4 regions of the Paenibacillus sp. FSL P2-0089 genome follow, and region 1 is predicted to be linked to each of the others. Evidence: riboswitches for the same ligand, from Rfam matches in the RefSeq annotation. Region 1 holds a riboswitch; each other region holds the start of a gene.
What was found. A riboswitch is a leader RNA that binds a small molecule or an ion and turns the genes downstream of it on or off. The one in region 1 is predicted to bind cyclic di-GMP.
Positions count from the first base shown of each region.

Region 2: linked by a shared signal. The riboswitch ahead of NST69_RS03390 (PA14 domain-containing protein) and the one ahead of NST69_RS29595 (flagellar assembly protein A) in region 1 are both predicted to bind cyclic di-GMP.
Region 3: linked by a shared signal. The riboswitch ahead of NST69_RS19550 (thiamine pyrophosphate-binding protein) and the one ahead of NST69_RS29595 (flagellar assembly protein A) in region 1 are both predicted to bind cyclic di-GMP.
Region 4: linked by a shared signal. The riboswitch ahead of NST69_RS00800 (choice-of-anchor A family protein) and the one ahead of NST69_RS29595 (flagellar assembly protein A) in region 1 are both predicted to bind cyclic di-GMP.

Region 1 covers NZ_CP152006.1:6,959,756-6,965,596, reverse strand. The annotation lists gene hcp (hydroxylamine reductase) at 1-1,650, shown strand, start outside; gene NST69_RS29600 (aldo/keto reductase) at 1,748-2,722, opposite strand; gene NST69_RS29595 (flagellar assembly protein A) at 2,753-4,372, opposite strand; cyclic di-GMP riboswitch class I at 4,480-4,572, opposite strand; gene NST69_RS29590 (isochorismatase family cysteine hydrolase) at 5,077-5,760, shown strand; gene NST69_RS29585 (ABC transporter substrate-binding protein) at 5,786-5,841, shown strand, end outside.
Region 2 covers NZ_CP152006.1:829,415-835,255, forward strand. The annotation lists gene NST69_RS03370 (glycosyltransferase) at 1-10, shown strand, start outside; gene NST69_RS03375 (UDP-glucose/GDP-mannose dehydrogenase family protein) at 15-1,355, shown strand; gene NST69_RS03380 (hypothetical protein) at 1,427-1,867, shown strand; gene NST69_RS03385 (sugar phosphate nucleotidyltransferase) at 2,688-4,061, shown strand; cyclic di-GMP riboswitch class I at 4,199-4,279, shown strand; gene NST69_RS03390 (PA14 domain-containing protein) at 4,294-5,841, shown strand, end outside.
Region 3 covers NZ_CP152006.1:4,644,274-4,650,114, reverse strand. The annotation lists gene glpK (glycerol kinase GlpK) at 1-1,041, shown strand, start outside; gene NST69_RS19565 (3-oxoacyl-[acyl-carrier-protein] synthase III C-terminal domain-containing protein) at 1,134-2,126, opposite strand; gene NST69_RS19560 (hypothetical protein) at 2,266-2,616, opposite strand; gene NST69_RS19555 (carboxymuconolactone decarboxylase family protein) at 2,768-3,148, opposite strand; gene NST69_RS19550 (thiamine pyrophosphate-binding protein) at 3,199-4,842, opposite strand; cyclic di-GMP riboswitch class I at 4,959-5,055, opposite strand; gene NST69_RS19545 (methyl-accepting chemotaxis protein) at 5,557-5,841, opposite strand, start outside.
Region 4 covers NZ_CP152006.1:188,390-194,230, reverse strand. The annotation lists gene NST69_RS00800 (choice-of-anchor A family protein) at 362-3,463, opposite strand; cyclic di-GMP riboswitch class I at 3,545-3,637, opposite strand; gene NST69_RS00795 (hypothetical protein) at 4,387-4,752, shown strand; gene NST69_RS00790 (ASCH domain-containing protein) at 5,115-5,537, opposite strand; gene NST69_RS00785 (YukJ family protein) at 5,635-5,841, shown strand, end outside.

The sequences.
Region 1 (5,841 bases):
AGCGAAATGTTTTGTTTCCAGTGTCAGGAGGCAGCTAAGGGGACGGGTTGTACGATTCAGGGGGTGTGCGGTAAGACCAGTGAGGTAGCAAATCTGCAGGATCTTCTGGTGTATACACTTAAGGGTATTGCCATCTTCGCGCGCAACGGGCGTGAGCTGGGGATTACTGATCCGGTGACGGAGAAATTTATGATAGAGAGCTTGTTCGCTACCATTACCAATGCTAACTTTGTGCCGGAATACTTCACTGCGAAGATCCGGGAAGGACTGGCCCTGCGGGATCTGTGGCACAGCAGAGTGGCTGATGCCGGAGTGATGGCCTATTTGTCGGAGCATGACGCGGCGAACTGGAATGCAGTGACCGATGAAGAGCTGATGGACAAGGCGGCAACGGTAGGTGTGCTAGCTACAGAACATGAGGATATCCGCTCTTTGCGCGAGCTGCTGACCTATGGCCTGAAGGGAATGGCTGCTTACATGGAGCATGCCGCGGTATTGGGCTTCTACGAAGCAGGAGCACATGCTTTTATGGAAAAAGGCTTGGCAGCTGCATTGGATAACAATCTGAGCGGCGGTGAGCTGACAGCGCTGGTGCTGGAATGCGGCAAGTTCGGCGTGGATGTGATGGCGCTGCTTGACCGTGCGAACACCGCAGCCTACGGCAATCCGGAGATCACCACAGTCAATATTGGAGTAGGTACGAACCCTGGTATTCTGATCAGCGGTCATGACCTCAAGGATATGGAGGCGCTGTTGAAGCAGACCGAGGGTACTGGAGTGGATGTGTATACGCACAGTGAGATGCTGCCGGCCCACTACTATCCGGCCTTCAAGAAGTATAGCCACTTCGTAGGCAACTACGGCAATGCATGGTGGAAGCAGAATGAGGAATTTGCCAGCTTCAATGGTCCGATTCTGATGACTACGAACTGTATTGTGCCGCCGAAGGACAGCTACAAAGACCGGCTGTACACGACAGGCAACACCGGGTATCCGGGAATTCAGCATATCGCGGCAGGCGCGGACGGAGAGAAGGATTTCTCGGCGCTGATTGAGCAGGCCAAGAGCTGCAGCGCTCCGGTGGAGATTGAGACAGGCGAGATTATCGGCGGCTTCGCGCATGCGGCTGTAATGAATGTCGCGGATCAGGTGGTTGGAGCAGTAGAGAGCGGCGCCATCAAGCAATTCTTCGTCATGGCTGGGTGCGACGGACGGATGAAGAGCCGGAATTATTACACCGATTTCGCGGCAGAGCTGCCGAGTGACACGGTGATCCTTACCGCAGGCTGTGCCAAATACAAATATAACAAGCTGGCGCTTGGCGATATCGGCGGAATTCCCCGTGTACTTGATGCCGGCCAGTGCAATGACTCTTATTCCCTTGTGGTCATAGCGCTTAAGCTGAAGGAAGTGTTCGGTCTTGCAGATATCAACGATCTTCCGATCTCCTATAACATTGCCTGGTATGAGCAAAAAGCGGTGATTGTACTGCTGGCGCTGCTGCATCTGGGCGTGAAGAACATTCATCTGGGTCCTACACTTCCGGCCTTCCTGTCGCCTAATGTAGCTAAGGTTCTGGTAGATACCTTCGGCATCGGCGGTATTACTACGGTACAGGAAGACATGGAGCGGTTCATTGCTGCGGTATAATGCAATACAGCTTCAGCATTAGCCAAAATACACAAAAGCGAGTCTCCGTATACGGGGGCTCGCTTTTGTGTATGGATATGAACGTCACCGTCAGCGCTTACGGCAGCCGGTAGACTGCAAACGGCTCGCCGGTGCGGAAGGCGGCGCTGGCCTGGTCAAGCTGCTCAAGTATTCCCTCATCCGGTGAAGCGGAGAGACTCTGCAGATTATGTTGTACCTGCTCTACTGTAGTTGCACCGACAATCACCGTGGAGACGGCGGGCCGGTTCATCAGCCAAGCCAGGGATAGAGCTGCAGGTGAGGTGCCCAGTCGCTCCGCAATGTCCTGAACCTGCTCCCCGAGCGAGATGCGCTCCGGGGTAAGGAAGCGTCGGAAGTTCGGATCTGTCTCTGCTCTGGAGCCGGCAGGGGCTTTGCTGCTGCCAGTATATTTGCCGGTAAGAATGCCGCCCGCCAGAGGGAAGTATGGGATGATGCCCAGACCCTGATCCAGGCATAGCGGAAGCAGCTCCGCTTCGGGCGTGCGGTCAGCCAGCGAATAGCTGCACTGGATAGAGATGTATTTCGCGAAGTGCCGGGCTTCGCTGATTCCAAGCGCCTTCATCAGCTCCCAGGCGGCATAATTGGAGGCTCCGATATAGCGCACCTTGCCTGCGGAGATCAGATCATCCAGAGTACGCAGCGTTTCCTCCAGCGGTGTGTAGGGATCGAAGGTGTGAATCTGATACAGATCCACATGGTCGGTCTTCAGCCGGCGCAGGCTGCCCTCCAGCTCCTGCATCAGATGATGGCGCGAAGAGCCGCTGCCGCCGGGTCCCTCATGCTTCGGCAATCCGGCTTTGGTCGCCAGCACTGCGTTATGGCGTTTGCCTTCCAGCGCAAGGCCGATGATCCGCTCCGATTCAGATCCGGCATAGATATTGGCGGTATCGATGAAATTGATGCCCTGATCCATAGCGGTGTGCAGAATGCGGACCGAGGTCTCCTGATCTGCCCGTTTGCCGAAGGAATTGGTTCCAAGACCCAGGGCGGACACCTGCAGGCCGCTATTGCCCAGACGGTTATATCGCACGCTCTCACTTCTCCTTATATAGTAGTAGTCTTAGCAGGAATCACGCACAAGCAGCTTGCCGCCGGACTCCAGGCGGCTGTCCTGTGACCGGGCGAGATTAATCACCGCATGCTCCTCCTGGAGCAGCTCAATCTCCTCACCCAGCTTAAGCAGCAGCCTGGAGAAGCGGCTTAGGACACTGTCCGTGATGTACCCGGTGAATTGTCCCGGATGGGCGAATACCTCAAGCATCTGCCAGAGCTGGTCCGTGCCGGAGCCGAACGCCCCGTTCATACGGCTTAGCGCAGCCTGAAGATCACGGATCAGGCTGCCCAAGTGGCTGTATTTATCCTCCAGCAGCAGCATGACTACCAGGCCGTAATTCACGGATTGCTGGCGGGATTCCACATTCTTGGCCAGCTGGCGCGCTGCCTCAAGCAGTCCGTCCGTCTCTGTCCGCAGCAGGCATGCGAGGCTGTGCAGACGATGCTGCATTACCCCGGCGTGTCCGGCGTACAGGCCGCTGCCGGTGACCTGGCCGCTAACGTAAATACTGCCGGTGGCTATAATTGTAGATTGGCGGATATCGCCATAGACGTACACATTCCCGAGGGCTTCAATTCGTACAGGTCCTTCCAGATCTCCCGGTACAATGATGTCACCTGCGAACATAACATCGCCCGCAGGATCTGTCATCTCTCTGGCCAGAAGACTGACCGGAGGGAAGTCACATATCCGGACGCTGCCGCTTCCTCCGCAGATACGGGGCCTGCCGGTGTGCCGGGCTACGATATTGCCACAGGGAAGGAGCTTGGCATGATTACCGGCAGCAAAGTAGATATCCTGCGGCGGGGGAGGGGGCAGGACCCTTCCGTCTGTGTCGAGGCCGGGAATGCCTTCTTCCGGCGGCAGCTTGCGGGCGAAGACTTCGCCTGCAAAGGCAAAGGGGGCTCCCGGGAAACGGAGATACTCCAAGGGTTCCGCAGGCTTCTGACCCCGGGCTCCCTGTCCCTGAAGCATCCGGTTCCCCTCCAGTGTATGCTCAGGCAGCAGGAATTCCAGCCGGGCTTCCTTGCCGGGCAGCGGGGCTCTGCCTTCAGCGATGCATACGGGGAGATATGTAGGGTTCTCCAGCTCCGCGTACAGGGCGGGAATGTTCAGGTTGCGCAGAATAAAACGGTTGTCCAGTGAGGCGATAATCTGTTCTATGGTGAGCGTGGACAGCAGCATCGCCGGATTGGGCTGGGCACGGACGACCGCTTCGAAGGCGGCGGGGCAGTTGACCAGATTCCAGGCGTACTTCTCTGCACGGTATAAAGTGAAGTGGACCTTGAGCTTGTCAGGCGATACGGTAATTTCATATTGCGGCTTCTCACAGATCTCCCAAGTGATATAATCCGCTCTGGTCACCTCGGTCGGCTCTGTAACGGTCTTCCAGTTGATCTTCAGGACAACAGGGTGGACCGCAGAAATGCGGGCGGGAGCACCTCCGGGGAGCGGGGGAGTAATGAATATCTGGTTGTCCTGCACGAGGATAATTCCATTCTTATCTCCAGTTGTCCCGTCAGAAGCTCGGCCCTCCACAGAGAATGAATCCAGGAGACCTTTACGTTCGAGCATCAGGGACTCTACGAATTCATATCGGCTTGGTTCGATATCCTGCTGCGGCATGGTTGTAACCTCACTTTTTCGTATGATCAATGGCAATTCGTACAGAAAAAGAACATCATCAAGCCTGGGAGGCTTTCCCTCCTGAATAGCTGGCTTAAGTGGTCTCTATTGGCAGCCTGGCAACCGTAAACGCAGATTCCGGCGTTCTTAGGCCCATAGCTTTGCGTCCTGCCCTTTCGGGGAGTTTGCCTTTAGAAATAGATCAATGATATACATCCTGTAGAGGTGGGAGTTATGGTCGACTGTAATCGACAAAAAGAGTCATAAATAGTTCTTACGCGTCATTAACTTCTGCAAACAAGCTTAATTCTAGTACTTAAAGAGCTATTTTTCAACTATATTATGCCTATTTATCAAAAAACTCGAAATATGCAGCTCTATTTCGACAAAAAAACTGGTTTCCCAGCGCTTACAGCTTATGGAAGAGGCAGGGGGAGGAAAGTATGAGCATTCAACTGTTGGGACACCCTGGGCTTGGTAAGACTCGGAGTGTTCTTTTTTGATAAGCGATTTTGCGAGTGTTAATGTTATGTGTATGTTAACTATGTAAATAAACACAAACATTCAGTGTATTATTTCGTAATAAAACCGAAGACATCGCAAATTCATTGTAATATAATCTAACTCATACCAAGGAAACGCGAATTAATGTTAACTAATGTAACATTAATAGAGATGGCGACATCAGGAGAGGAGCATAAACCATGCAGATTGCAGCAACACCTTACATCTGGCCTTATAACGGGGCTGTGGACCCGGCGAAGACAGCGCTGATGATTATCGACATGCAGACGGATTTTTGCGGCAAGGGCGGTTACGTCGAGAGAATGGGTTATGACCTCTCATTAACAGCGAGGGCGATCCAGCCCATTCAGCGGCTGCTGGCCCGTATCCGGGACATCGAAGGCTTCACCGTGATCCATACCCGCGAGGGGCATAAGCCGGATCTGTCGGATCTGCCGGCGAACAAGCGGTGGCGCAGCCGCCAGATCGGGGCCGAGATCGGCTCCGAAGGACCGGCGGGACGAATCCTCGTGCGGGGGGAGCGCGGCTGGCAGATCATTGATGAGCTGGCGCCTGCCCACGGAGAGTACATTATAGACAAGCCGGGCAAAGGGAGCTTTTACGCAACAGACCTGGACCTGATCCTGAAGAATAAAGGAATTACCCATCTGATTCTGACCGGTATTACTACCGATGTCTGTGTACACACCACGATGAGGGAAGCCAATGACCGCGGGTACGAGTGTCTGATCCTTGCAGATTGTACAGGAGCGACGGATGAAGCGAATCACCTGGCGGCGCTGAGTATGGTTCAAATGCAGGGCGGAGTGTTCGGCAGTGTAAGTGATTCACAAGCGGTGCTGAAGGCGCTGGAGCAATACTAAATCATTTATAAACGGGGGAATAACCATGTGGAACAAGTCCAGAACAAAAGCGCTGATGCTGTTAACCTCGCTAATGCTGCT
Region 2 (5,841 bases), 1.6 Mb from region 1:
AGGAGGATGAAAGTATGAAACTCGCAGTGATTGGTACCGGCTATGTAGGACTTGTATCAGGCGTATGCTTTACCCTAAATGGAAATCATGTCATCTGTGTGGATAAGGATGAACAGAAGATCGAGAAGCTGAACCGGATGGAATCCCCTATCTATGAGCCGGGCATTGAGGCCCTGATTGAAATGAATCTGCGCGAGGGGCGGCTGAGCTTCTCGTCCGATCTTCAGGAGTCGGTCCGCCGCTCCGATATCGTCATTCTTGCCGTGGGTACGCCTTCTCTGCCGGGCGGCGAAGCCGACCTGAGATATATCGAAGGAGCCGCTGCCGAGATTGCGCAGGCGATGGAAGGCTACAAGATCATTATGACCAAGTCAACTGTTCCTGTCGGCACCAATGAGCGAATCCGCCAGCTGATCTCCTCCCTCACGAATCATCCCTTCGATATCGTCTCTGCGCCTGAATTCCTCCGTGAAGGCTCCGCGATCCGCGACACGCTTCATCCCGACCGGATCGTGATCGGACTGGATAATCAGGCGCTTGAGCCGACCATGCGCGAGCTGCATAAAGGCTTCACAGAGAATGTATTCGTCACGGATATCCGCAGCGCCGAGATGATCAAATATGCCTCGAATGCTTTTCTGGCGACGAAGATCTCCTTCATTAATGAGATTGCCAACATTTGCGAAAAGGTAGGAGCGGATGTCACCGAAGTCGCAGGCGGCATGGGGATGGACCAGAGAATCGGTGCGACCTTCCTGCAGGCCGGTATCGGCTATGGCGGCTCCTGCTTCCCGAAGGATACCAATGCGCTGATCCAGATTGCCGGGAATGTGGATTATGAGTTCAAGTTGCTCAAATCCGTCGTTGAAGTCAATAAAGGCCAGCGCTTCATGATTATCTCCAAGCTCCATGAATCGCTCGGCAGCCTGCGTGGCGCGGTCATTGGCATCTGGGGGCTTGCCTTCAAGCCCAATACCGATGATGTCCGCGAAGCCCCGGCCCGTGAGATCGTCGAGGCGCTGGTCGCCGAGGGCGCCATCGTGAAGCTGTACGATCCCATCGCTGCCGAGAACTTCCGCAAGGAATACGATCACCCGCAGCTCCGCTGGTGCGGACTGGCCGAAGAGGCAGCCGAAGGCAGCGATGCTGTCTGCCTGCTGACCGACTGGAGCCAGTTCAAGGAGATCAACCTGCACCAGCTTGCCGGAACCATGCGCCGCCAGGTGCTGATCGACGGCCGCAATGTCTATACCAAAGAGCAGATCGAGGGCACCGGCCTCGAATATATCTCCGTCGGCCGCCCGCAGATGGGCGGGCTTAGCGGATTCTCCGCCAGCGTGGCTGGCGCGGTGTAGACCGGCAATCCAATTGAAGCGTTACGGCGATAAATCCCATTGAATGCGCCGAAAGTGGGCTGGATGGCGAAATGAGAGGGATAAATCCCATTAAATGCGCCGAAAGTGGGCTGGACGGCGAAATGAGAGGGATAAATCCCATTAAATGCGCCGAAAGCGGGCTGGACGGCGAAATGAGAGGGATAAATCCCATTGAATGCGCCGAAAGTGGGCTGGATGGCGAAATGAGAGGGATAAATCCCATTAAAAGCGCCGAAAGTGGGCTGGATGGCGAAATGAGAGGGATAAATCCCATTAAAAGCGCCGAAAGTGGGCTGGACGGCGAAATGAGAGGGATAAATCCTATTAAATGCGCCGAAAGCGGGCTGGACGGCGAAATGAGAGGGATAAATCCTATTAAATGCGCCGAAAGCGGGCTGGACGGCGAAATGAGAGGGATAAATCCCATTAAATGCGCCGAAAGTGGGCTGAGCGATGAAATGAAGGAGATAAATCCCTCTGATGGTGCTTAAAGTTGCCTAAATGGAGCAAATGAGGAGCACAAGTGCCCCTGATTTCCCGGATGCGGGCCAAATGGAGCAAATGAAGAGCACAAGTGCCCCTGAATCCCGGGAAAGTTGGCTAAACGAGCAAATGAAGAGCATAAGTGCACCTGATTTCTCGGATATGGGCCAAATGGAGGAAATGAGGAGCACTAGTGCCTAGTACTTAACTAACTAGCTTCTGCCGCCGCGAACTTGTGCGGCGAGCCCTTGGCACAAGAGTCTTGAATCCAGGTCTTGAATTCCGGTCTTTAATTCCATTGTCTTGGATTTTGTTGCCCTATACTCTTGTTCTCTCCAGCCGCTAGGTCAGCGGCGACGCCTTGGAACAAGCGGCACTTAAGAGTCTTTGAGTCTCTGAGCCTTTGAATTTTTCTCCGCCGCAACAGTAGGCGGCAACCAGGGATTCAATTGTCGTGAAGGCAGGCTGCCGGCAACCAGGATTCAACTGCTGCCGCGCAAGCATAGCGGCGGCCCGGCTCCCCTTGCCGCTACAACAAGCGGCAATATCGGATCTTTAGCCGGGAGCTTCGCCAGCGGGCGAAGCGGATATAAAATCACAAGCCTGTTATGAAATGGAGCGGAGAGGAATTTTGGAGCTGTAGGAGCGTTAGCGTCCGCCTTTGTCTCCGGATGTTATCTGCTGCAAGCAATATAATCAACAACATCTGGAGACAACAGCGGCCGTAAGCCCAAAATTCCTTGCAGCGACCCTCATAACAGGCGGGATTTAACTCACAGCTCCGGCAACAAGAAATACCCAATAACAATACGATATGGAGGGTTCACTATGAAACTAGTACTTCTATCAGGCGGCTCCGGCAAGCGGCTCTGGCCGTTGTCCAATGATTCACGCTCCAAGCAATTTCTGAAGGTACTGGCAAGCCCGGCAGGTGAACCGGAATCAATGGTACAACGGGTATGGAGACAGCTGGAGGAGAACGGCATGGCCGGGTCCTCGTATCTGGCGACCGGGCGCAGCCAGGTGGAGATGATCCAGAGCCAGCTCGGCAGCGAGGTGCCGATCATTGTAGAGCCGGAGCGGCGGGATACCTTCCCGGCTATTGCGCTGACGGCGGCCTACCTGTATTCCATCGCGGGGGTGTCCCCAAGCGAGACCGTGGCGATTCTGCCGGTGGACCCATACGTGGAATCCTCCTTTTTCGAAACGGTGCTGCAGCTGGAGAACACCATGCTGGTGAGCGGGGCAAACCTGGCGCTGATGGGCGTAGTTCCCGAGCATGCTTCGGAGAAATACGGCTACATTATTCCAACGGGCGCAGATGCGGGAGCGAATGGTTACCTGCAGGTGAGCCACTTCCAGGAGAAGCCGGACCGTGTGCAGGCCGAGGAGCTGATCGGCAAGGGGGCGCTCTGGAACTGCGGAGTGTTCGCCTTCCGTCTGGGTTACCTGCTGGATATCCTGCAGCGCAAAGGGCTGCCGCTCAATTACGAGGAGCTGCAGAAGCAGTATAAGCTGCTGTCCTCGATTAGCTTCGATTACGAAGTGGTGGAGAAAGAAGAGAACATCGTCGTGCAGCCTTATGCCGGATTCTGGAAAGACCTGGGCACCTGGAATACGCTGACCGAGGAAATGACCAGTAACCATGTCGGCAAAGGCTTCATCACCGCTGACTCCGAAGGCACCTGCCTCATTAACGAGCTGGATATTCCAATCACGGTAATCGGGGCGAAGGATCTGATTATCGCCGCCAGCCCGGACGGCATTCTGGTGACGCACAAGGCCGAGAGTCCGCGGATCAAGGAAGTGCTGAAGACTTTTGAACAAAGACCGATGTACGAAGAGCGCCGCTGGGGCCACTACAAGGTAATCGATTATGTGAAATATGACGAAGGCAACGAGGTGCTGACCAAGCGGATTTTCATCAATGAGGGCAAAAATATCAGCTACCAGCTGCATCACAAACGCAGTGAAATCTGGACCTTCGTCAGCGGGGAAGCCAGCATTGTCATCAATGAGAAGATGCATAAGGTGAGGGCGGGAGATGTGGTGCGGATACCGGAAGGGACCAAGCATGCCATTCTTGCTCTTACCGATGTGGAATTCATTGAGGTGCAGACAGGGTCTGAGCTGGTAGAGGAGGACAATATCCGTATTACTCTGGACTGGGAGGATATCGCTCTACATCAGTTCATTTCGTAGGTCTAACTTATCTATTTAACCAATTGTTACAATTTTAAATCAGGCATTTAGAACTATTTTTCAGACAAAATTTGTTTTTACTCTACATTAAATTTGCATATCGACGATACTTACGGTAAGAGGGATTGATCCTTCCAAAACGACAATGGCAAACCTAATCGAAAGATAGGGACGCAAAGCTATAGGGCCTTCGCAAGAGTGGCAGCCTGGCTACCGAAAGGAAGAGAATATTGTGAAAACTTACCGTAAGTCTCGTTTGCTCTGCGCTGTGCTGTCGCTGGCCGTGGTATTGTCTGCTGTACCCGTGGGACTGGGAATCGCCCCGTCCACTGTCAAGGCTGCTTCCTCTACAGGAGCACCAGTGAATCCTAATGCTTCAGCCGAGGCGGTCAAGCTGCTGAACAGTCTCTATGAGATCTCCGGGAACGGAATCATTACAGGGCAGCATGACTATTTCGAAAGTCCGGATGAGCTGAGCAACAAGCTGAAGGGAACAAGCGGACAATACGCCGCACTGCATGGGTATGAGCTTGGAGCAATCGGTGGACAGAGCGAGAGCGGAGTAGCTGCACAACGCAAAAATATCGTCTGGAGTGCAACGAACTGGTCCAGAGCGGGCGGCATTGTCGCCATGACCTTCCACCAGAGTCTGCCGGGCACCAAGTACGAATGGTCCAATGTGCAGAAGCCAATTACTCAGGCGCAATTTAACAAATACGTAACCCCCGGCACGCCAGAGTATAATGCTCTGATCACTGATCTGGATAAAGTAGCTGTCTCTCTGAAAAGTCTGCGGGATGCTAAGGTTCCGATCCTCTGGAGACCGTACCATGAAATGAACGGCGGCTGGTTCTGGTGGGGCAAGAAAGACAACTTCACTGCACTATGGAATATTATGTATGACCGGTTCGTGAACGTTCATCAGTTAAATAATCTGATTTGGGTATGGAACCCGAATGCGCCGAATGCCAACTCTGATCCCTATGCACGGACCTATCCGGGCGCGGACAGAGTGGATGTACTGGCAGCAGATATATATAATAACGACTACTCGAATAAATATCATGACGATCTGACCAGCCTGGCTGGCGGCAAACCGATCGGCATCGGCGAGAACGGCGAAATGCCGAACATCTCGAAGCTGAAGCTAACTCAGCAGAATTACGTGTTCATGATGAACTGGGGCAAGATGCTCTATGAGAATAACAGCACGGCGACAATCAAGAATTTCATGAATGACAGCTACACACTGACCCGTGACCAATATAAGGCCTGGTCTGCTCCGGCGGCGGCTCCTAAGCCAACGGTAACGCCAACGCCTACCGCAACGCCGACTGCAACACCGACACCAACGCCGACTGTAACACCAACGCCGACTGCAACACCGACACCAACGCCGACTGCAACACCAACCGTTGCGCCGATTCCGAAGCCGGTCCCAACCTCCGGTGATACGGACAGTAAGCCTGCCCAGAATGGCTTGCTTGGAGAATACTTCAAGAACATGACGCTCTCGGGGACACCGGTTATGGTGCGTAACGATGATGTCATCAGCTTCAATTGGCGCCAGGGTACTCCTAATGCTGCACTCGGTGTAGACTACTTCTCGATCCGCTGGACCGGCCAGATTAAGCCCGCTTACAGCGAGACCTATCAGTTCTATACTACATCGGATGATGGTATCCGCCTGTGGGTGAACGGCACAGCAGTCATCGACAGCTGGGTCAAGCAGAGCGGAACTGCCCGCACAGGAAGTATAGCCTTGACTGCGGGGCAACTG
Region 3 (5,841 bases), 2.3 Mb from region 1:
CTCCTGGCGGGAACGATAGACACCTGGCTGATCTGGAAGCTGACCGGGGGTGCGGTACACGCTACAGACGTTACTAATGCTTCAAGAACGATGATGTATAACCTGCATGAGCGCCAGTGGGATGAAGAGCTGATAGACACGCTGCGTATTCCGCCGTCCATTCTGCCGGAGGTGAGGATGTCGGGCGGAGATTTCGGTGTCTGTGACCAGCAGTGGTTCGGTCTGGAGATTCCTATCCGGTCGGTGCTGGGGGATCAGCAGGCAGCGCTGTTTGGTCATACCTGCCTGGAGGCAGGCAGTGCTAAGAACACCTATGGGACAGGCTGCTTCATTCTCATGAATACAGGCACTGAAGCTGTGGCATCCAGTCATGGCCTATTGACTACGGTAGCCTGGGGCATGGGGGATGAGCTCTATTATGCACTGGAAGGCAGTGTCTTCGTGGCTGGAGCGGCTGTGCAGTGGCTGCAGGAGGGGCTGGGGCTAATTGTCGCGCCCGCCGACTCGGAAGAGAAGGCCAGCGAGGTGGACGAGAGTGAGGGGGTTGTGGTAGTGCCAGCCTTTACCGGCCTGGGTGCGCCTTACTGGGATATGTATGCGCGGGGCGCCATATTCGGCTTGACGCGTGGCACCACCTCCGCACATCTGGTACGGGCGACGCTGGAATCACTGGCCTTCCAGTCCCGCGATGTCATCGACGCAATGCAGAAGGATGCCGGCATGCCGCTCACCGGCCTGAGGGTAGACGGCGGTGCGGTGCGCAACAATCTGCTGATGCAGTTCCAGGCCGATATTCTGGGCAGCGAAGTGACACGTACAACCTACGCGGAGACTACAGCACTTGGCGCTGCGCTGCTAGCCGGACTTACCTCCGGGGTATGGACCCGTGAGCAGCTAGAGAGCTTCAATACGGCCGAGAAGGTCTTCTCGCCGCAGATGGAGCCGGAGGAGCGGGAACGCAGATACGGTGCCTGGCAGGATGCTGTGTCGCGCACGATGGGCTGGGAGAAGCATGAGGGCAAGCACGAAGGCAGACTTTAGAGCGGAGTAGAGGCATTAAGAACAGAAACGGCCCGCAGGCAGAAACTCTGCTGCGGGCCGTTTTTTACTCTGGAACAGAATGAACAGTAAGATTAGTACTCCATTACAAATGCGACATTCTGCCATCCGGCGCCCACGGTCCAGAACAGGACCTTGTCTCCGCGTTCAAGCTGCCCGGTAGTGACGGCTCTGTGAAGGGCAATGAACGGGCTGCTGGTCGAGGTATAGCCGAACTCATCGCCTATGTAGACTGCGGCCTCAGGGTTAATACCGGTTTTGCCGGAGACGGCCTGGATGTTCGGAAGAGACAGCTGTGAGAAGCAGGCAGCCTTGACCGATTCAGGGGCAATCCCGTTGTTGCTCAGCAGAGTGTTGATTGATTCGGAAGCGGCATCCACACAGATGGAATCATCGAATGGAATGAACTTCACATTGAACTCTCCTGCGGCAACACCGGTGCGTCCGAGCTTAGCCAGGCCTTCTGCCGGGAACAGAGAGTTGCCGTACACACAGGTGTCTGTCTGGTAGATAGAGTCAATGAAGCCGACCGAATGCTCATCGCGCTCCAGAATAACAGCGGCAGCGGCATCACCGAAGTTCGCGTAATATACCGGATCATTCTTGTCCGCATGCGGTGCCACGTAATCGGAGCCGATGACCAGGGCGCGGCGGATTCTCGGGTTCGCCATCATCTGGCGGCTGACCTGCTCAACCGAGGCGGTCATTCCGGCACAGTTGGCATTGCTGTCAATACAGATGGTATGCGAAGCTCCGTTAATCAGGCGGTGAATCATCAATGAGTTCGTAGGAAATATATATTCAGGGGTTTGGCTTGCATAAGCGATCAGGTCAATGTCAGGGCCGGTAAGACCGGTCTTCTCCAGAACATTACTTGCGGCTTCAAAAGCCATTGTCAGGGAATTCTCATCCGGGCTGTCGATGCTGTAGCGGTTTTCACGGCCCAGAGTAGCCAGCAGTCCACGGATATCAATACCTTTGTCATCAAAATGCTGAATGAAAAAGTCATTGCCGATTCTTTTGTCTGGATGGTAGATATCAATGTCCTTAATGCGAATCCCCGCCATAGTACAGACCTCCTAAAGTTTTGTTAGCTATACTTCTCACGAATCTGCTTCTTACAAAACTCTCTTCCAGCATTAGCAGCCGGTTTAATGAATGAACCTGTGCGTTTCAAGCGGCTGATTTAGGTTTAAATTGTATTTATTAAGCTTGTACGGTTGAAGTGATCTCCAGATTCTCAAGTCCTGCTTTGCGGCCCAGGCGTGCCAGCTGCATTTTGAGGATCGGGTTATTTTCCAGGGTAAGACTCACTTTCTGGAAGCCATCAGCCTTGAACATGATGAAGCAGCCTTCAAGCAGCGGTACAACATCAGGAGCGGTTACATTCAGCTTGCGGCAGTCGATCTCTAGTGCATATTCAGCAGGGCTGATCGGGTTAATAGTCTGCTGGTAAGCCTGTATAGATTTGAGCCCGTCCTCGTTAGAGAAGGTTCCCTCCAGCTCAATATTGATTACTTTCTTCGCAGTATCTGTCTTCAAAATAAATTGTCCCATGTTGATCTCTCCCTAAGTGTAATTTCCAATACCTCCAAAACGTTATTCCTGCGACTATATTCGACAAAACCGCAATTCGATTTGGGATATTTTGCCTTCATTATAACCAGATCATACTGAAACGTGCAATCAAAAGTCGAAATTTGTAGATTTATGAAGATTTTTCTTTGATTTCCTCCAGAGTATCCAGCAGCACATTAAAGGCCGAAATCACCCGGGGGGCACCGACGCAAGGGGTCAGATGCAGCAGCACGCCCTTGATCTGCTCGACGGTCATGCCAACGCGGAGCGCCATTACATAATGAACCCCCAGCTGTTCATATTGTCCCATCGTAATCAGCGACGAGATCACCGCGATCTCCTTCCAGTCAGAGCCAATCGTGGTCCGCTGAAAAATATCGCCATAGGCATTGCCCATGATATATTCGGCTAATTCCGGAAAATGCTCTTTGATCGGAGCCAGGGCCTTGGCCCCATAATCTCCTGAGAGATCAGTGAAATGATCGAGTCCGCTGTTCATGTTCTTGTTCACGATATGTCCTCCTGATAGTAGGTTAGAAAAGGTGTGCGGATACGGCTTCCTTACGTAAGATCCAGCGTGCGGTGGGCCGTAGGAGGCATTTCATCACGGTCAGTCAGCAGCTCAATTACAGCTGCCTTGTTAAGTGCCACAGTTTCTTGGATTGCGGCAGCGAACTCCTCCTGCGTCTCGCAGCGGAAGCCGGCTGCACCCAGCGATTCGGCGAATTTCACGGCATCCATCGGAACCTCGAAGATCGTACCGTCAATCCGGCCAGTCGTTTTCTCCATACCCTTAAGCGCCATATCCAGCTGCTTATTGTTCACCACAATGAAAATCACCGGAATGTCCTTGCAAACGGCTGTGTTTATTTCAGTTCCGAGCATCATAAAACAGCCGTCACCGGTAATGCAGAAGACAGTCTCTCCGGGAGAAGCCGTCTTGGCGCCGATCGCCATGCCAATTGAATTGCCCATGCAAGCAAAGTAGGCATCGAATATGAAGCTGCCGGGCCTGCGGACATTGAACCATTTCACAGCATTGAACCCGTGGCTGCCGTCATCTACAAACACGCTGCTGTTGTAAGGAATCAAGTCGCTCATCGTGCTCATTACCGAAGCCAGAGAGAGCCCCGCCAGCACGGGCAACTCGTCATTGTAAGCATTGGAGATTGTGATTTCATGCTTGGTGACCGTAGAGGGGTCCAGCTTCTGAAGATACAGTGCCAGGTTGTCCCTTAAGTCCCCGCCGACAGCGATGGTGGATGAGGACAGTATTTTGCCGACAAAGGTTGGATCTACATCGAACTGGATCAGCTGCGGCGGATGATTCTCCGGCTTCAGGTTGCAGATGGTCATGTCGCTCAGGCGGGAGCCCAGAACAATGAACAGGTCGCTGTTGTTCAGCAATTCATCGCCGTGCGAGGAGCCGCCAACGCCGACAGGACCGTGGTAGAGCGGGTGATCATGAGCTATTGCACCTTTGCCGCCTGGAGAGGTGACTACAGGAATGTTGAAGGTTTCGGCCAGCTGAACCAGTTCCTGATGGGCACCTGAGCGGTTGACGCCTTTACCGGCAATGATCAGCGGCCTAGCGGATTGATTAATCGCCGAGATGACCCGGTCATAGTTCTGATAACTGACTAGTCCCTCGCGTTCCGGCAGAACAATCCGGCATTCCGCGAGCCGCTCTGTCTGCACATCAAACGGAATGCAGAGATGGACCGGACCTTTTTGGTCACCGAGGGCGATGGATAGGGCATGGTTGAAAATCGTGCTGAAGTGATCGCCGCGTTCAACGAGCTTGCTGAAGAGGGTGGCCGGCCGGAACATATCCGCCAAATCAGCCAGGTAGGAAGTGGAATCCTGACATTGGGGAATGCCCAGCTCCTTGATGGACTGATGTCCGGTGATGAAGAGGACGGGAAGATTATTGGCCTTGGCATGCGCTGCTGCGGTGAGCAGATTCGTTCCCCCCGGACCGGAGGTGCCGAAGGCTACCCCGAGACTGCCGGTCTTCAGAGCATAACCGCCGGCGGCGAAGCCGGAGCTGGATTCGTGCCGGCCGGGGATGAACTCTATACCGTAGTCAACCATTTTCAAAGCGATGGGGCAAATAGACTTGCCTATGATTCCAAAAGAATGAGTGACTCCCAGATCGTGTAATGCTTCCGCCATATAATCTGCAACTGTCTTCAGAACATCCACCCCGCAAGTTGTTATTTGTATACGTCAGCAATAGAAAACCTGTACTCACCATTGGAGCACAGGTCTGTTGCACGAATCACCATAATCAAACGCGAAACCTAAGGCGTTCACAGTTTTTCAGCAACCTGGCTGTCATGATCCCACTTCAGAAATGAGACTGTAGATCCATGGCTTTGCGTCATTCCCTTTCGGTGAATTTTGCCGGTATGCGGTTATAAATGAATTTGTGGAGAATTTTCCTTTACAATATATTCCTTGCTCCGCTTTTGTCAATAACCCCTGTGAGAAGAAACTCGGAATTTGACGAATATTCAGGAGTGGAAATGGCTAAATATTTGGATTTTCAAACTTTTGAAAATGGTTGTCCCTGGAAGACTAAAGTCTTAAAATGCAAATGGCCGTTTAGGTTGATTAATGTGGGAAGTGAGCACAAAGCCTCATTACATTCCTGATTTACTGCAAAACATTAAGAATTCACTAGATATACAGCATTACATATTTCGGTGATAGGACTTAAGTAATAGTGATGTGAGATATTAGCTTATAGACAAGCCATGACAATAGAACGACTATAGTAAAGAAGTGCAAAGCACGTTTTTTACCCTTATGCACAATTTCAACAATTTGTGAATATTACATAACAATCTTTGTTTTGCCCAAAAAAAGAGACACCTCCCGCAGAAAATTCCGCAGGCGTGTCTCTTTGTGCTGAGGTTAAAATTTGAAAATATGAATTGTTTTTTGCAGGTTGAAGACCGCGGAGGTCATCTTCTCTGTCTCCTCAGCTACGGATTGAAGAGCATGAATCTGTTCGTTCATCGCTGCGGATACCTCTTCCGTCCCTGCGGCGGTCTCCTGGGTGATGGCTGAGATATTCTCGATCGCCCCGGAGATCTTGAGCGCGCTCTCCAGCATAAGGTCACTCTCTGCGGAAAAGGAGGCAATCTGCTCGGTTATGTATTGGACACTATGCACAATTTGAGCAAAAATGTTGGCTGT
Region 4 (5,841 bases), 960 kb from region 1:
CTTGAAAGAAGCAGGTGGACTCTATTTAGCACACTCGCCTTCCCGCAGCAGATTGCATGTATGCTGTTTTCCACATACATTTGATCCGCTGACTCTCTCATCGGCACATTGTATATTGTTTTTCGCATACATTTGGTCCGCTGACTCTCTCACCGGCACATTGTATATTGTTTTTCGCATACATTTGGTCCGCTGACTCTCTCACCGGCACATTGTATGTTGTTTTTCGCATACATTCTGTATCCGGGCACTTATTTCCAATAAAAAAAAGAGCTGCTTTCAGGAGAACATCTTCTCCGAAAGCAGCCCTGGTCAAATTACAGGATCATCGTTTGTTTATATAAATCTCAGTTCCGGTCACTCATTTACGTTTGCTGTTTCTGGTGGTTCTTCTAAGAATCAAGCCCAGACCAGCGAGTGCCAAACCGGCAAAATAATAAGGCGCAGGACTGGATTCGCCCGTCTTCGGCAAGGTTCCATCCACAGGCACACCGCCTAGAGGAACCTCATCATCAATAAGGACTACATCGGGTGCCGGTTCTGCTGAAGGCGTTGGCTCCGGTGTTGCTGCTATTTGCGCAACCGCAACAGCCGGTGTCGGCGTCGGCACTGTTGTAGCTATTGGAGTTGCTACAGGTCCAAGCGGCAGCGGATCATCATTCACAACCACATCATTGCTCACGATAAATCCGATAATCGGAGTCGGCGTAGGCACTGGAGGGAAACTGAACGGCGGCGATGTTGGCGCTGGCGTTGTTACTGGTGTTGGATCTGGTGTCGGTGTCGGTGTCGGTGTCGGCGTTGGTGTCGGCTCTGGTGTCGGTGTCGGCGTTGGTGTCGGCTCTGGTGTCGGTGTCGGCGTTGGTGTCGGCTCTACCGTCGGTGTTGGTGTCGGCTCTACCGTCGGCGTTGGTGTCGGTTCTACCGTCGGTGTCGGTGTTGGCTCTACCGTCGGTGTTGGTGTTGGCTCTGCCGTCGGTGTTGGTGTTGGCTCTGCCGTTGGCGTTGGTGTCGGTTCTACCGTCGGTGTCGGTGTTGGCTCTACCGTCGGTGTTGGTGTTGGCTCTGCCGTTGGTGTTGGTGTTGGCTCTGCCGTTGGCGTTGGTGTCGGTTCTACCGTCGGTGTCGGTGTTGGCTCTACCGTCGGTGTTGGTGTCGGCTCTACCGTCGGTGTCGGTGTTGGCTCTACCGTCGGTGTTGGTGTTGGCTCTGCCGTTGGCGTTGGTGTTGGCTCTGCCGTTGGCGTTGGTGTCGGTTCTGCCGTTGGCGTTGGTGTCGGCTCTGCTGTCGGCGTTGGTGTTGGTTCTACCGTTGGTGTTGGTGTCGGTTCTGCCGTTGGCGTTGGTGTCGGTTCCGCTGTCGGCGTTGGTGTTGGCTCTGCCGTTGGTGTTGGTGTCGGCTCTGCCGTTGGCGTTGGTGTCGGTGTTGGTTCTACCGTCGGTGTTGGTGTTGGCTCTGCCGTTGGTGTTGGTGTCGGTTCTGCCGTTGGCGTTGGTGTCGGTACCGCCGTTGGCGTTGGTGTCGGCTCTGCCGTTGGTGTTGGTGTCGGCTCTGCCGTTGGTGTTGGTGTCGGCTCTGCCGTTGGCGTTGGTGTCGGTCCCGCTGTTGGCGTCGGTGTCGGTACTGCCGTTGGCGTTGGTGTCGGTACTGCCGTTGGCGTTGGTGTCGGTACTGCTGTTGGTGTTGGTGTCGGTACTGCCGTTGGCGTTGGTGTCGGTACTGCTGTTGGTGTTGGTGTCGGTACTGCCGTTGGTGTTGGTGTCGGTACTGCCGTTGGCGTTGGTGTCGGTTCTGCCGTTGGCGTTGGTGTCGGTACTGCTGTTGGCGTTGGTGTCGGTACCGCTGTTGGCGTTGGTGTCGGAACTGCCGTTGGTGTTGGCGTCGGCACCGCTGTTGGTGTCGGTGTTGGCTTCACCGTTGGCGTTGGTGTCGGCTTCACGGTCGGCGTTGGTGTTGGCTTCACGGTCGGCGTCGGTGTTGGCTTCACCGTTGGCGTTGGTGTCGGCTTCACAGTCGGCGTTGGTGTCGGCTTCACAGTCGGCGTTGGTGTCGGCTTCACAGTCGGCGTTGGTGTTGGCTTCACAGTCGGCGTTGGTGTCGGCTTCACGGTCGGCGTTGGTGTCGGCTTCACAGTCGGCGTTGGTGTCGGCTTCACGGTCGGCGTTGGTGTTGGCTTCACGGTCGGTGTCGGCTTCACGGTCGGCGTTGGTGTCGGCTTCACGGTCGGCGTTGGTGTTGGCTTCACGGTCGGCGTTGGTGTTGGCTTCACGGTCGGCGTTGGTGTCGGCTTCACGGTCGGCGTTGGTGTCGGTTTTACAGTCGGTGTTGGCTTTGGAGTTGGAGTGCACACAGGTGTAGGTGACGGTTTTATGGTCGGTGTTGGCTTCACTGTAGGTGTAGGCGTTACCGTCGGTGTTGGCTTCACTGTAGGTGTTGGCGTTACCGTCGGTGTTGGCTTCACTGTAGGTGTTGGCGTTACCGTTGGTGTTGGTTTCACAGTCGGTGTTGGCGTTACCGTTGGTGTTGGTTTCACTGTCGGCGTTGGTGTCGGTGATGGACTAGGTGTCGGCGTTGCGGTCGGCGTCGGACTCGGCGGCGGCCCCTCTCCCTCGTACAATCCCAGGTGCATCTCTACCCCGCCGCTAAAAGATTTTGCAATCAGGGTTCCGTACAGCTCTGCTCCGGCATAATGAACATCCGCTCTAGGTGCGAGGATCGTCCCGAAGAATGAGGTATAAGCGATATTCACCTCAGAAGCTTCGTAAAAGTTGAACAATACCTGACTGGCTCTGCCGTTATTCATTGAAAAGCTCGGCACATTGACTGTAGACCCGCTTATATTAATAATCAGCGTAGCGTTCTGTGCAATGTTGAATTCGATATAGTTGGTCTTCGCCAGTGTCGAGGCATCCAAATGAACTACATTGAAACGATCCGGTGCACTTATCTTGAGCTGTCCATAATGATTATCGCCAATCTCATTCGTGTCGGCCAAGGCCCCATACTCTGTGGATCGGGAGATCAGAGCTTGCTGCTCGGCTGCAAAATCAATCGGGCTGGCATTTTTCTTCCCGCCTTTGATGTTGACACCAGGCTCATTGGCTGTAAAGCTATCCCCAAATACCACATTTCCATAGATCTCTCCACTGCCTAAATGTACAAAATTCTTACCGGCCACAAGTACATCCGTCGGCGAAGCATCCCTGTATGCCCTGGCTACTCCGTATCCTCCGGAGAGGGTAATGTTCCCCGCCGCTGCCAGGCGGCCTTCAATCTGGTCATTGGCTTGTTTAAAATCCCCGAGGATAAAAGCATTAAAATTCCCTGCAACCCCCAAAACCGGTGTTGGCGTATACGGCACCCCTGAAGCTGCTCTAACATCCGTCCCCCACGTAAAGGCACTGGATAGGGTCAATAGGCCTGCCATAAGGATGGCAGCTGTTTTACGTACTCTTTTCTTCAATAGTCCACACCTCCTAGTTACTATTCTATGAATCTGTCACGCGACTATAACAACAAAAAGACCGCCACGAAGGGTTAGCTTCACGGCGGCCGGACGACCCTAGCCTCAACTTTAGAGACAGTAGATTCCTGACTTTGCGTCCCGTTCTTTCGATACGGTTTGCGTTTGTACATGATTTCGGTATGCAATTAAGATTTGCTTATGTAAGATCATTGTTGAGTCTATGACATTTGTTACTTTTGTACTAATTTCAGTTTATCCGCTCCCCCACCCTGTTGTCAATCCATTCCCAGTATATTTTTTGAAATTATTTTTGCGAAGATTCCTCATTTAACCCTTTTATCATAAGGCTTCAGGGGCGAATCTTTTTTTATATGCTGACGAAAAAAGTCGAGAAATCAGAGGATTGGCTGTAGCCGTTTATCTCTCTTACCTATAATAATATCAATTTATATTATTTAAATTTGATGCATTTGTCCTATTTTATCGCCTTCAGACCCCTCCTACTCATTGTCTGCTCCTGTTCAATGCAATTTTACCTATTTACAGGCACCTCAGCTCGAAAAAAAAGTGCCGCCCATAGGGACGACACCTGCTAATAGACTTCATATATTTTGAATAAAATGTCGCCTAGGCAGACCCGAACAGCTGAACCCAGCCAATCATCGATACCCAGAGCGGAACACTTAGAATGATCCCGAATACCAAACCACGGCGGAGGCTTCCTTCACGACTCATTGCCATTCTCCTTTGAGCTGATTTATTTTTCAATCTTTAATATTTCAATTTTAATATAAAATAATTCATCTTATTTTTTTGTGAAATATATCACATTATTTGAGTTAATTTATAAAACCCATTGATTATTTTTTGAAGGATGAGTTACAATGCGAATATACGTTCTCTTCGAGGGGTTGAGAAGGATGCAAAGAGCAGAGAGCCAGGACAACCTGCTGGTCAAATCTTATATTTTGCTGCCGCTTATTCTATCCGCCTTCGAGCGCGATGCTTCTGCTATAGCCTCTGAGCTGCGCACGCCTGCACCTTATCTGGAGGTAATCCAGTCGGCCGCTCATGCCGCTTCTGCCGATCTGCGGGAGGTCCGTGCCGGAATGCGCGCACGTGGTCTGAAGGTCTATGAGCAGCAGCGGCTGGAGACGGGTGTTGAAGCCAAATTTGTCTGCAGGGGCTATCACGAACGGATGCTGCTGCTGGATGATGTGATTGCCGCCCAGGCCACTCTGCATATGCGCAGATATCTGGGTATGGAGAAGATGGAGCAGCGCTAACAAAGAAGCCTGCCGCAAGCGGCAGACTTCTGCATTAAATGATCGCCCGGATGCGGCTACATTAACAACGTCCAATACCCCAATGTGCCGCATATCACCACCACAGCTACCGGGTACAGGATTCTCCGGCTTACCTGATCCCTGAACGCAAGAAACAAACAAAGCATACAAAGCCATGCAATTAGAAGGCTTCCCATCTATTATGCATACGCTCCTTCCCGGCATTTCTGCCCCTCTCCAGCGGTAGACCGCCTCAGAGCACAACTCTCCTTATATATAGGAAGATTTCCCGCCGAATATCCCAATTATACCAGCTGACAGCCAATCTGGAGCAATTTTTCTTCACATTGCCGTCAAGAAATTCACAATTCCTCTTCCAGCACAGGATATTCCCAGAAACCCAGACGTCCCTTAGCAGGTATGGGATGTACCAGCGGAACAACCTCCTCCAGCATCCAGGCATACCTTCCTTCGGCATAATTGCCGAATACATATTCATTGCCGCCCGGCCAGCCTTGCTGCGCAAGCTCCGGCGTCACCTCACAGCAATCCGCAATGCGGCTGACTGCAATGATCTTGCCGGTTGGCAGGTTGTCCGCAGTGTAACCGTAACGTGCCAGCAACGACTGATACGGCTCCGTCCGGCAGATCGCCTTATTCACCTGCATCCCGGCATGAATGGCTAACTCTCCCCGCTGGGCGGTCCGCCAGGTCCGGGTTTCGATTTGTTTTTCTCCCAGCGCAATTAACGTGGCCCACGGCTGGCGAATGGTTAGGCATTTCATAATGCAGCTTGCCTCCTCTGTTGAACACCTTTTTACTCAGAATGACTATGGCCTTCTATGGGAAACATTAATAGCTAAGAAGGGGGACTGACGAACTATGGGTAACGGATTAGATCAAGGGTACGGGGTATTAAAATGCAAATTATCCAATGAGAATACCATATATAAGCTAGGTGTCAAAAATAATCATGTCCAGGTACTGGTTGAGGTTGAAGGTGATATTAATAAAAAGTACAGGGTGGCTATCAATATCAGATCAAGCGCAAAAGCGGAACATTTACCGGAGGACACCGCAAATCAGGTG